Regions from separate parts of the Rhizobium ruizarguesonis genome, predicted to be linked through region 2. Evidence: riboswitches for the same ligand, from Rfam matches in the RefSeq annotation. Region 2 holds a riboswitch; each other region holds the start of a gene.
The links. A riboswitch is a leader RNA that binds a small molecule or an ion and turns the genes downstream of it on or off. The one in region 2 is predicted to bind thiamine pyrophosphate.

Region 1 (4,352 bases), on a different replicon from region 2:
CGGGGTCCAGCGAGAGGTTGAACTGATCCTCCCAGCGGAATTCGAAACGGGCACGCGAGAGCGCGTCATCGCGCAGCTGTGCCGCCGGATGCCCCTTGGCGAGATCGGCGGCGTGAGCCGCTATCTTGTAGGTGATGACGCCTACCTTCACGTCGTTGCGGTCGGGAAGCCCCAGATGCTCCTTGGGCGTGACGTAGCAGAGCATCGCCGTGCCGAACCAGCCGATCATCGCTGCGCCTATCCCAGAGGTGATGTGATCGTAACCCGGCGCGATATCGGTCGTCAGCGGCCCGAGCGTGTAGAAAGGCGCCTCGCCGCAGACTTCGAGCTGCTTGTCCATGTTCTCCTTGATCTTGTGCATCGGCACATGGCCGGGGCCTTCGATCATCACCTGGCAGTCTTTCGCCCAGGCGACCTTGGTCAGCTCTCCCAGTGTTTCCAGTTCGGCGAACTGCGCCGCATCATTCGCGTCAGCGATCGAGCCGGGGCGCAGGCCATCGCCGAGCGAGAAGGAGACGTCATAGGCGCGGCAGATGTCGCAGATCTCCTCGAAATGCTCGTAGAGGAAGCTTTCGCGGTGATGACGGAGACACCACTTCGCCATGATCGAACCGCCGCGCGAGACAATGCCGGTCACCCGGTTGACGGTGAGCGGGATGTAGTGAAGCCGCACGCCGGCATGGATGGTGAAATAGTCGACGCCCTGTTCGGCCTGTTCGATCAACGTGTCGCGATACACCTCCCAGCTCAGGTTCTCGGCAATGCCCTCGACCTTCTCCAGCGCCTGATAGAGCGGCACGGTACCGATCGGCACCGGCGAATTGCGGATGATCCATTCGCGGATGTTGTGGATGTTGCGGCCGGTGGAGAGATCCATGACGGTATCGGCGCCCCAGCGGGCCGCCCAGACCATCTTCTCAACCTCCTCCGCCATCGATGAGGTGACGGCGGAGTTGCCGATATTGGCGTTGATCTTCACCAGAAAATTGCGGCCGATGATCATCGGTTCGGCTTCCGGATGGTTGATGTTGGCGGGGATGATCGCCCGACCCGCCGCCACTTCCTGCCGGACGAATTCCGCCGTCACATGGTCGGGAATATGGGCGCCGAAGCTCTCGCCGCTGCGGACCATGGCTTCGGCCCTCGCTTTGGGGCCGAGATTTTCGCGGATGGCGATGAACTCCATTTCCGGCGTGATGATACCGGCGCGCGCATAGGCGAACTGGGTGACGGCCTTGCCGTCCTTTGCGCGCAGCGGCTGGCGTAGCGCGGGGAATTCAGGCGTCAGCCTTTCGCCGCTGGCAAAGCCGTTGTCTTCGGGACGGACATGGCCCTGATAGGCCTCGACGTCGCCGCGGGCGAGAACCCAGTCGCGTCGCAGTGAGGGCAGCCCCTGTTCGATACGGATCTCGGCGCCGTCGATCGTATAGGGGCCGGAGGAGTCGTAGACGACAACGGGCGGCTCGCCCGATGTCGGATGCAGGCTGATTTCGCGCATCGGCACGCAAATGTCGGGATGGATGTCCCCGCGAATGTAGATCTTCCTGGATGCCGGCAAGGGGCCGGTGGTGACGGTTGGGGTGATATTCTTTGCGGCGATATTCATGGTTTGAGGCTCCAAGTTTGAGTTTGGAGACCCAGTCCTCAGCCGGAATGATGGAAAGACGCCGGCACGGATTCCACGCGTGAATCCGAAACCTCTCGAGCGCTTGCACCGTCCCTACGCCAGTATGAACTGGATCAGGTTCAACGGGTCACTGCGCGCGATAGCAGTATCTCAGCCCCTTGCCGGGACCCCCCTGGTGAATGCAAAAAAGGGTAGAGGCTTGCCGAGGGGACTGTCAAGCGACAATCTGCGACGGCTTGGAGTCAGGTTACACTCAGGCTACCGTGCGTGGTCGCCGCGATCAAACGAATCGACAAGTCAGTCGCCCGACCGGCACGCTTCCGCAAGGCAGGCGCTCTTGTCGCATGCCGTGGCTGTCGATTTTTATCCCGCGCAGTTCAGCAAGTATGCTGAGTACCGAAGCGCTATTGAGAAAGCAGGCGCGGAACTGGAAAGTCTAGTACTTTGTCCGTGTAGCTTTCGACCAAGGCGCTAAACGGCTTGCCATCTCGAAGTTTCAGTATGGCACGATGTTCGAGCAGGAACGGCGGCAGGCTGAGGGAACTTGTTTCATGCGCTGTTAAGCCCTCCATGTCCCAGCCTTCGGATAGAGGGGACCAGAGCAACATGGCAGACAGGTTTGTGCGAGTGAAATTAAGAGCCTGAACGGCTCTGCCAAACGCGATATCGCTGGTCTTCAAAGCCTGATTCATCTCTGCAGTTAATTTTGCGGGTACATACCAATTGTCGGCTTCCGACAAGATGCGGTCGCCGCAGACCAGGCGGACGCGGCGATAAGCGATCAGCTCACCGGGTCCGACGGTCAGAAGTTCACGGATGTGCTCATCGGCGGGCTTGTCTTGCCCGCCCACACGCTGAGCTACAATCTTAGAACCTTCCGGTGCGAGCTTGTGCGCGGCGCACCAGCGATCAAGGGTCAACGTAGCACTGGCGTTACTCAGGAGATTGGCATTCAAGGTCTGAAGGACCGCAAGCGCTTCCACTCGAGATGTCGGCGAGTTCAGCCACTGAGACCCTATAGACGGTTCTTGCGCAATTGCGATCTGGGTGCCCAGGACGATGGCAGTCGCTGCAAGTGCGGCGATGCGAATGCGTTTCGAAGAACAAAATGACACGGAGAACGAATCCTTTCTGCAGTAAATTTGATGGGCGAACCCTGCGCGTCAAATTTCCTTGATTTTGGCAGGCGAGCGCGCGTTGTCAGCGTATTTGATGCCAGCAGCAAGATTTGAACTGCGCCTTGCGGGTACCGTTTAACGGTCGGGTTCCCGATAGACTTTCATACCATCTTCCGATGTTCCTGCCGTGCTGGTTCACACCTGTTGAAGCCTGTGTGCCCGAGCCGTCCTTTGCTTGCGTCGCATCAAGGTCGTTCATGATATCCTCCATCCGCTCGCCGACCTGTTGTTGGAGTTTGCAAGCGTTGGCGACCGAGCCGGCGCTTCCATCCTGGAATATGGAAACCTGATAGACGTGGATTTCAAAGGAGGAACGTGGCGGCCGGTCCAAATTCTCCCAATTCACTTAACGGTTTAGCGCCTTTGTCGTCCTCTCGCTCGTTGCGGGATGTTCATACAGCTGGATCGGATAGAATAGGTAGCAACCGAAAGCAAAATCCAGGAGCAATTGTTCGAAAAAGGTCTTCTTCGTCGACGCAGAGCCCTCCTGCCGGTCGAGTGACAATTGTAGACCAGGCAGCGACACGCCGTCGATGGTTGCCAGCCGCAGATGCGAATAGCCAAGGCGCTTGTCTGATTTCTTTTGGTGATCCATGTCGTCGTGCTCCTTGTGCAAGCCTCCCGACGATGACGTCGCCGGCAAGATTTCGGCATTCATGGGAAAGAATCTTCCTGTTGCACTGTCGTAACTCGTCATAACAGGACACTTGATGAAAACGACAAGCAACGCAACAGATGTGCCGGATATATTTTAAAGTATATCGTTTCAAATTTGGCAGATCTCATTTTCTATTGTAGGAAATCCGTGAGTTGTGGAATATATTATTGTATATACTTCGATATATATATATCGCATTTCATGTCTTTGGCGGCCGCATGAAATGGCAACTCTCTAACGGCTACGGCAAACGCTCGCTGGTCGAAACGGCAATCGGGCGATAAAAGTCCATCATCGGGCGGCGTCTGCGGGCGAGGTCGCGGCCTGGTCAGCAGACCGAAGGCGTCATCGGCTGCGCCGTTCTCAATCGCATGCTTGACTGCGCACGCCCGAAATTCGTCCGCCGCAAGGCACCCTCGGCATGATCAGCCGTTTCAAAGATCCCCATCCGTTCAATTCCAGATCTGTGCACTAACGCCCGCGGTCGTCGCCGATCGCATTTGTAGAGTTTGCTGTCTCAATGCATCACTTCTTCTCGGAACTTAACGCGGCCGCAGAGAGGAACGCGCGGAAGTCGACCGTCGATTCAAGGAGTCGGACGCTGACGCTGACAGGGTCGCCATGGCAGGGGTACGGCCGTCAGCATTCGGTTGAGAATTCAGGCCATGATCGTTTTTACCCCTCGTGTATTTGCACAATCTATGGCCAGCGATTGGACATGGTCATGAAATAAAATTGCATCGACAAGTGCAGATGACATGTCGTCGCCAACGACCTCTCCGGAGAGGTCTGCGCCGGAGCCAGGAGGTCTGCGAGGGCGAGTGTAGAGTTGCCGCCTCGACCGGCCCAGTTCAGCGACTGCCCGGTCCATTGCGGCGGCGCCGCTCTT
Region 2 (4,352 bases):
CCGCGACCTGACGGCGGGGGTAACGCTCTACCTGCCCGTCGAGGTCGACGGCGCGCTGTTTTCGATCGGTGATACCCATGCCGCCCAGGGTGATGGCGAAGTCTGCGGCACGGCGATCGAAAGCCAGATGAACGTCGAAGCGACGATCGAGCTCGTCAAGGACGCCAGGCTGCAGACGCCGCGCTTCACCACGACCGAACCGGTGACGCGCCATCTCGACGGCGCCGGCTACGAGGTCACGACAGGCATCGGCCCTGACCTGATGACCGGGGCGCGCGAAAGCGTCATGCGCATGATCGATCTTCTCGGCGCCGAACATGGCATGAGCGCCATCGATGCCTATCTGCTCTGCTCGGTCTGCGGCGATCTGCGCATCAGCGAGATCGTCGACCAGCCGAACTGGGTGGTTTCCTTCTACTTCCCGAGGATCGTGTTCGCGTGAACGAAGCCATGCCCGCCGCAGCACCGGTGCTCAGCCTTCGCAATCTGAGCGTCGATGCCCGCACACCCGAAGGCCGCAAGCCGGTGCTGCAGGATGTCAGCTTCGCGCTTGCAAGCGGCGAAACGCTCTGCATTGCCGGCGAATCCGGTTCCGGCAAGTCGGTCACCTCGCTGTCGATCATGGGGCTCTTGCCGAAGGCCTCGCTGAAGGTCGCCTCCGGCAGCGTGCTGCTTGGCGAGCGCGACCTGCTCAGGCTTTCCGACCGGGCGATGCGCAGCGTGCGCGGCGGCGATATCGCCATGGTGTTCCAGGAGCCGATGACCTCGCTGAACCCGGTCATGTCGGTCGGCAACCAGCTGACCGAGGCAATCCGCGCGCACCAGGGCAGCGACAATGCCGAGGCGGTGGCACTGAAGATGCTCGATGCCGTGCAGATCACCGAGCCGGCCCGGCGGCTGAAGCAATATCCGCACGAGCTTTCCGGCGGCATGCGCCAGCGGGTGATGATCGCCATGGCGCTCTCCTGCCGGCCGAAGGTGCTGATTGCCGACGAGCCGACGACGGCACTCGACGTCACCGTGCAGGCGCAAATCCTCAGGCTGATGCGCGAGTTGAAGCGCGAATTCGGCGCCTCGATCATCCTGATCACTCACGACATGGGCGTTGTCGCCGAAATGGCCGATCGCGTCGTCATCATGCAGAATGGCAGGATCGTCGAGCAGGGAACGGCGCTCGCCGTCTTCCAGCGGCCGAAGGAAGCCTATACGCAGCAATTGCTGGCCGCCGTCCCGCGGCTCGGCGCGCTTGCCGGCACCGATCATCCACCGCGCATCACGCAGCGCGCCGTCGAGACGCTGCATCCGGACCGCACGCCGGTTCTGAACGTGCGCGACCTCACCGTCACCTATGGCAATGCCGCAAGCCGGTTTTTCAAGGGCAAGCCGCCGGTTGCAGCCGTAGACGGCGTCTCCTTCGATATCCTGCCGGGTGAAACGCTAGGTCTCGTCGGCGAAAGCGGCTCGGGCAAATCGACGACAGGCAAGGCCGTGCTCGGCCTCATCCCCTTCAAGGGCAATGTCCTGATCGACGGCCGCAATATCGCCGGCCTCAGCCAGCGCGAGATGCGGCCCGTGCGCCGCTCGGCGCAGATGATCTTCCAGGATCCCTATGCCTCGCTCGACCCGCGCATGGCCGTCGGCAAGGCGATCGGCGAACCGATGCTCATCCACGGCATCGGCAACCACAGCGAACGGCAAGACCGCGTCGCCGAACTGCTGCGCCGGGTCGGCCTGACGCCTGATGCAGCGACGCGCTATCCGCACGAGTTTTCAGGCGGCCAGCGCCAGCGCATCTGCATCGCCCGGGCGCTGGCACTGGAGCCAAAGCTGATCGTCGCCGACGAGAGCGTCGCAGCGCTTGACGTCTCCGTCCGCGCCCGGGTGCTCGACCTGCTGCTCGAACTGCAGGAAACCATGGGGCTCGCTTATCTCTTCATCTCCCACGACATGGCCGTCGTCGAGCGCATGTCCCACAACGTCGCCGTCATGCGCGCCGGCCGCATCATCGAAACCGGCACGCGGCGGGATATCTTCGAGAACCCGAGGGATGACTATACCCGCGCGCTGATCGCCGCGGTTCCGATCCCCGATCCGGAGGTCTATCGCGGCAGGGAAGCGCATGCGTGATTGAAGGTTTGAGACTGACTAGAATGTCGACGAGGAGCGCCTCGTCGGCTGACCGCGTTTCGTAAAAGAGACGCGCCGCCGCGCCGGTCGCAGGATTGTCATTTTCGAGGTGACATCAGCCCCGTTCTCTGCGAAAAAGAGCGCGATGAGAGACAGGGGCGTTCGTCGACCGACGGGCTGAGAAGCACCCTTCGAACCTGAACCGGATAATGCCGGCGGAGGGAGTCGCTCGGGGTCGCGGCACAGCCCGCACGAACCGCCCCGTGCCCGCCCCCGCCTGAAAGGGGCCACATGCAGACCAAGACCACACCAGGAGCGATGCTGAAGGCGATGCGCGAGAAGCCGCCGCTCGTTCAATGCATCACCAATTACGTCGCCATGAACATCGCCGCAAATGTTCTGCTTGCATCAGGCGCCTCGCCCGCCATGGTGCATGCCGCAGAAGAAGCCGGCGAGTTCGCCGGGATCGCCAGTGCGCTGACAATCAATATCGGCACGCTGTCGACGCAATGGATCGACGGCATGCAGGCGGCGGCGAAGGCGGCGACGTCAGCCGGCAAACCCTGGGTGCTCGATCCGGTCGCCCATTATGCCACTGCCTTCCGCCGCAACGCGGTCGCCGACCTCCTGGCGCTCCGTCCAGCCATCATCCGCGGCAACGCTTCCGAAATCATCGCGTTGGCCGGCGGAGAGAGCCGTGGCCAGGGGGTCGACAGCCGCGATCCGGTCGAACAGGCGGAAGGTTCGGCGCGATGGCTCGCTGAGCGTCAGCGGGCGGTCGTCGCCGTTACCGGCGCCGTCGATTTCGTCACCGACGGCGAGCGGGCCGTGCGCATCGAAGGCGGCTCGGCCTTGATGCCGCAAGTCACAGCACTCGGCTGCTCGCTCACCTGCCTCGTCGGCGCCTTTGCCGCGACGGCACCTGAGGATATCTTCGGCGCGACGGTTGCGGCACTTGCAACCTTTGCCATCGCCGGCGAGGAGGCAGCACTTGGGGCGGCCGGCCCCGGCTCCTTCTCCTGGCGCTTCCTCGATGCGCTGGCCGCGCTCGACGCCGAAACGCTTGACGCCAGGGCAAGGATATCGGCCGCATGAAGGCCTTCGACCTTTCGCTCTATCTCGTCCTTGACCCCGATCTCTGCGCCGGGATCGGCATGGTCGAAACCGCGCGCCTTGCCGTTGCCGGCGGCGCCACCATGGTGCAACTGCGCGACAAACATGCCGGCACCATCGGGATGATCGAGACCGGCCGTGCCTTGAAACAGGCGCTGAATGGGACCGGCGCCCTTCTCATCGTCAACGACGATGTCGAGGCGGCAATCGCCATCGGCGCCGACGGGTTGCATATCGGCCAGGAGGACATGGATGCGATGAGAGCGCGGACGATGATCGGCCCCGACATGATCCTTGGCCTGTCGGTCGAGAACGAGGCGCTCGCCGGTGCCGTCGATCCTGATCTCATCGACTACACCGGCGTCGGGCCAGTGTTTGCGACGCCGACCAAGGCCGACCACAAGCAGCCGATCGGTTTTGACGGTCTTGCCAAGCTGGTGAAGGCCTCGCCAGTGCCGTCGGTCGCGATCGGCGGGCTCAAGGCGGATCATGTCGCCCAAGTGTTCGCCGCCGGCGCCAAGGGGCTTGCCGTCGTTTCCGCCATCTGCGGCACGCCCGACCCGGAAGCGGCCACGCGCCGCATCGCCGCAGAAATTCGAAAGGTCAGCGCATGATCCGCAACGTTCTCTCGATCGCCGGCTCCGATCCCTCGGGCGGCGCCGGCATCCAGGCCGATCTCAAGGCCTTTTCCGCCCGCGGCGTCTACGGCATGGCGGTGCTGACCGCGCTGACGGCGCAGAACACGCAAGGTGTCAGCGGCGTGCATCTGGTGCCGCCGCAATTCGTCGCCGACCAGATCAATGCCGTCTTTGCCGATGTCCGCGTCGATGCCGTCAAGATCGGCATGATCGCCAATGCCGGCATCGCCGATGCCGTTGCCGGTGCGCTGTCGGACCACCGCGACATTCCGATCGTCATCGATCCGGTCATGATCGCCAAGGGTGGAGCCGCCCTGCTTGCGCCCGAAGCGGTCGACGTATTGACCCGCCGGCTGCTGCCGCTTGCCACACTTCTGACCCCGAACCTGCCCGAAGCCGCCGCCCTGCTGCACCAGCCGGTGGCGACAAACCGCGCTGACATGGCGGCGCAGGCCGAGCGCCTGCGCGCACTTG
Region 3 (4,352 bases), on a different replicon from region 2:
TCCTGTTCTAGCGGATGAAGCAGGGTTTGCAGGATTTCGGTTTCGATCGCCTGGGCCGCCGGCGAGCCGAGATCGGCAATGCTTCTCGGGCGGGGCAGGGGAACGCGGAATTCGCGGATGATACGCGCCGGACGGGCCGAAAGCACGTAGATCCGGTCGGAGAGGAACACGGCCTCGCGAACATCATGGGTGATCAGCAGCGCCGTCCAACGGTGTTCGGTCCACATGCCCTGCAGCCATTCCTGGATCTGCGTGCGCGTCAGCGCGTCCAGCGCGCCGAAAGGCTCATCGAGCAGCAGCATGTCCTGGGTCTGGACCACGGTGCGCAGCAGCGCGGCGCGCTGGCGCATGCCCCCTGATAGTTCTGAGGGATAGTGATGCTCGAAGCCGGCGAGGCCGAAGCGCTCGAACAGAGGCGCGACGGTGGCGCGGGCCGCGCGGCGGCTCATACCGCGCACCTCAAGGCCGAGTGCCGCATTGTCGATGATCCGGCGCCAGGGCATCAGCGCATCGCGTTGCGGCATGAAGGCGAAGGAATGCGGCGCCTGTTCCAGCGGCGCGCCTTTAAAAAGCATGCTGCCGGAATCGGGCCGAAGCGCCTGGGTCAGCAATCTAAGGACCGTCGATTTTCCGGAGCCGGACGGGCCGACGATCGAGACGAACTCGCCGCTTGCGACAGCGAGCGAAATATCGCCGAGCACCTTCATGCCGTCGAAGGACTTCGAGATGTTGCGCAATTCAACCATTCCACCGTTCATCGGCGCCGCTCCCCGGATGGTTGCCAGGGCATGATGAGGCGCTGGATCATCAGTGTCGCTCCGAAGAGGCAGAGTGTCAGCACGGCGCTGACGATGACGGCGGCGAGCACGAGATCTGGACGGAAATTGTTCTTTGCGTTGAGGATATAGATGCCGAGGCCGCGGGCGGCGCCGGCATATTCGGCAAAGATCGCGCCGACGACGGCATAGGTGATCGAGATCCGCAGACCGGCGAAGAAATAGGGCAGCGAGGAGGGAAGCCGTGCCAGGCGGAAAATGCGCCAGCGGCTCGCCTTCATCGAATTCAGCAATTCGGTGATGTCACGGTCGGTCGATTCATAGCCCTGCAGCAAGGCGACGAGCAGTGGGAAGAAGGTGACGAGCGCCACAAGCAGGATCTTCGGCAACAGGCCGAAACCGAACCAGAGGACGACGAGGGGCGCGATCGCCACCAGCGGCAGGGTCTGGCTGGTGATGAAGATCGGCAGCAATGCCCGGCGCATGAAGGGCACGAAATCCATGAGGATCGAGGCGGCGAAGGCGAAGGCAAGCGAGAGGGCGAAACCTCCGAGTGTCGCGCCGAGCGTCGGCCAGGTGTTGGCGATCAGCGCCTCGCGGTTCAGCCAGCCCTGGACGACGATGCGCGAAGGCGCCGGCAGGATGGATGGTTTGATGCCGGAAAGATCGACATAGAGTTCCCACGCCGCCAAAAAAACGCAGCCGGCAAGCAAGGCGGGTATGCCCCGGTAGAGAGCGGCGCGGAGCGCGGCAAGGCGCGGATCCGATGGTTTTGACAGTGTCATCAGCGTTCGATTTCAAGCTTTCGTCGGCTGCTGCATAATTCCTTAAATCGGAATCGATTTAAGGAATTATGCAGCAAATTTAAGGTGCTACAGCGTCCTTTGCGCGTCTGAAAATACGTGCGGCGATGTATTGGCCGACACCGTGATGTCGAGGGTCACATGCCCTTCGGGGTCGCCGAAGCGAAAGAAGGCCTCACGAATGGTGGCGAAGACCGCGCCGGCATCACCAGAAAGCCTGGTGCAGAAATTCTTGGCGCGGTCGAAAGTGCCGGAGCGCTTCAGGAAGTCGATGCAGCCATAGATCTCGTCCATATGGGTACCGGTGCCCATGACGTAGAGCGAGAATTGCGCAGCGGTCGGCTGTCCGCTCTCGGTGGTGATGTCAACGGCGGCAAGTGCGGCTCTTATGCGCTCGGCAAGCGGCTCCGCCTGGCCGGGGGAAGGGTTGACGCCGCAGATGGCGTCGTCGGGCTCGCCGGGGCAGCCGCGTGAAACCGCGGCGGACAGCACGCAATGCTCGCCGGTCCTTGCGGCGGCGACGAAAAGATCGTGCATGGCGGCGAAGAGGATGTCAGGCGGGCCGACCAGCAGTGTGGAGATGTCATCGGTCTCGATGCGCAGTCGGTCGCGATAGGGATCGAGCGCCTTGACGGCATCGAGAATGATGCCGACGAAATTGCCGGACATGGGATAGAGTGACACTTGTGCGCCTGAGAACATCTGAACCTCGCTCCGCTGGCATTACCCAGATCAGCTTTGAAGGGTCCAGAGGTTTGCACCTCACATCTCAGCCCCGGCGATACGGAGCTCCCCTGTTATTTGCGCGGAAACTATCACCGGGGTTTTCTCCCCGCAACAGCAAAATTGCGAACCCGTCCGCGCGGTCGGAATGAAGCTGAGGTGACGGAAAACACCCGGACGGAGGTCCTGCCCGGGTGTTCCCAATGGTTCCGTACCTGCCGGGAACGGAACCGGAGCTTCCTGCCTCAGGCGGCTAGCGCATAACCCCGAAAATCGGAATCGATTTTCGGAAAGGATTATGCGCAGATTCAAAGTGATAGAGCGTCCTTAGCGGGTCTAAAAGACGCGCGGCGCTCTATTCCGGCATAGGGACGATCGCTGCGGGCAGTGACGAGTGCCCGCGTCCACCATTCCAGCCTCGCCATCATCCGATCGAGCAAACGCAGTGCATCGGCGGGATTGTCGAGCCGCCCGTCCGGGTCGAAGCGGTTCCAAGGTGCGGCAAAGCTCACCGAATCGCGGATCGTGACGGCGTGGAGTTCGGCAAAGACGAGCCGCAGCTGTTCGACGGCGCGCAGGCCGCCGGATATGCCGCCATAGGAAACGAAGGCGACCGGCTTGCCCTGCCAGGGCTCGAGGAAGAAATCGATGATCGACTTCAACGAGGCGGTGAAGCTGTGATTGTATTCCGGCGTGACGATGATGAAGGCGTCGGCCATGCCAAGTCGCCCGGCGAGCCTGTCGATTTCGGGGTGCGTCATGTCACGGTTGACCGGCAGCGCGAAATCGAGCGGGTCGATGATGTCGATATCAAATTGCGGGAAGCGGACGAGCTCCTGCGTCAGCCATTTGACCACCCGGTCGCAGATGCGGCCCTCTCTCGTGCTCCCATAGATGACAGCCAGCCTGGTGGGTGTTTGCATGCGTCGCTCCTTATTGCGATTGGACTTTACGATTGCGGGAGCAAGGGTTATAAAACCTCAACTAATATTGAGGTCAAGAGGCGATGGATACAATTCCTGCAGCGCCGCTCGGCAAGCTCCTGACGGTCGGTGAAGTGGCGGAGCGCAGCGGCCTGGCCGTCTCGGCGCTGCATTTTTACGAGACCAAGGGGCTGATCTCGAGCATTCGCTCCCGCGGCAATCAGCGGCGCTATGGGCGCGATGTGCTTCGCCGGCTCGGCATCATCAAGGTGGCGCAGCGTGTCGGCATTCCGCTTTCGGAAATCCAGGCGGCGTTCGAGTCTCTGCCGCAGGGACGCACGCCGACCGTCGGCGACTGGCAGACGCTTTCGGCGCGCTGGAAGGATGATCTCGACGCGCGAATCAGGGGGCTTAGCCTGCTGCGCGACCGTCTGACCGGCTGCATCGGCTGCGGCTGCCTGTCGATCGAAAGCTGTCCGTTGCGCAATCCCTGTGACCGGCTTGGCAAAGAGGGGCCAGGCGCGCGGCTTCTGGAGACCGAAAACTAAAAGGCTGGAACTGCTCGGGAAGACCAGTCTCTCCAGGGCGGGACCTTAGTCTCCCCAGGCAGAGACCAAGTCTCTTCCGGAAAGATCGACGCCTGCCTTTCTTTCGGTCGGCGCGCTCATATGTTAAGGGCGAATGACGCAACCGGCGGCACTGTCCGCGAGGAGGACGGCTTCGTGTTCCATCCCAGACTATTCGAAAATCGCAATGTGGTCGTGACCGGCGCCGGTCGCGGCATCGGCCTTGAAGTGGCCCGGCAGTTCCTGGACTGCGGCGCGAAGGTGATCGTCCATACCGGGCGAAAGCCGGGACGCGACCTGCCGGATTTCCTGCTGACGGCTGAATCCGAAAGACGGGCGCTGCTGCTGCATGCCGATTTCTCCGCAGTCGGCGGGGCAGCGCAATTTGCTAAAGATGCTCTCGCCTTCTTCGACAAGGTCGATGTGCTCGTCAACAATGCCGGCACCATGCTTGGTCGTTTTCCCGCTGCCACACTCACCGACGCAGAATATGAGGCGGTCGTGCGGCTCAACCAGACATCGGTAGTGGCGCTGACGCGGGCGCTGCTGCCGGCATTGAAG

Region 1: it holds a riboswitch for thiamine pyrophosphate, as region 2 does, so the genes downstream of both, thiC (phosphomethylpyrimidine synthase ThiC) here and thiM (hydroxyethylthiazole kinase) in region 2, are expected to answer to the same signal.
Region 3: it holds a riboswitch for thiamine pyrophosphate, as region 2 does, so the genes downstream of both, J3P73_RS22770 (YkoF family thiamine/hydroxymethylpyrimidine-binding protein) here and thiM (hydroxyethylthiazole kinase) in region 2, are expected to answer to the same signal.

What each region holds. Positions count from the first base shown of each region.
Region 1 is NZ_CP071682.1:432,542-436,893, reverse strand. Features, by position in the region: gene thiC (phosphomethylpyrimidine synthase ThiC) at 1-1,606, opposite strand, end outside; TPP riboswitch at 1,700-1,811, opposite strand; gene J3P73_RS36305 (hypothetical protein) at 2,032-2,742, opposite strand; gene J3P73_RS36300 (hypothetical protein) at 2,828-3,004, opposite strand; gene J3P73_RS36295 (hypothetical protein) at 3,152-3,463, opposite strand; partial or broken gene J3P73_RS36290 (IS5/IS1182 family transposase) at 3,676-3,888, shown strand.
Region 2 is NZ_CP071680.1:483,256-487,607, reverse strand. Features, by position in the region: gene J3P73_RS30375 (acetamidase/formamidase family protein) at 1-442, shown strand, start outside; gene J3P73_RS30370 (ABC transporter ATP-binding protein) at 439-2,127, shown strand; TPP riboswitch at 2,272-2,368, shown strand; gene thiM (hydroxyethylthiazole kinase) at 2,419-3,222, shown strand; gene thiE (thiamine phosphate synthase) at 3,219-3,854, shown strand; gene thiD (bifunctional hydroxymethylpyrimidine kinase/phosphomethylpyrimidine kinase) at 3,851-4,352, shown strand, end outside.
Region 3 is NZ_CP071678.1:4,656,885-4,661,236, reverse strand. Features, by position in the region: gene J3P73_RS22780 (ABC transporter ATP-binding protein) at 1-758, opposite strand, end outside; gene J3P73_RS22775 (ABC transporter permease) at 755-1,561, opposite strand; gene J3P73_RS22770 (YkoF family thiamine/hydroxymethylpyrimidine-binding protein) at 1,649-2,281, opposite strand; TPP riboswitch at 2,272-2,385, opposite strand; gene J3P73_RS22765 (NADPH-dependent FMN reductase) at 2,611-3,225, opposite strand; gene soxR (redox-sensitive transcriptional activator SoxR) at 3,309-3,773, shown strand; gene J3P73_RS22755 (SDR family NAD(P)-dependent oxidoreductase) at 3,948-4,352, shown strand, end outside.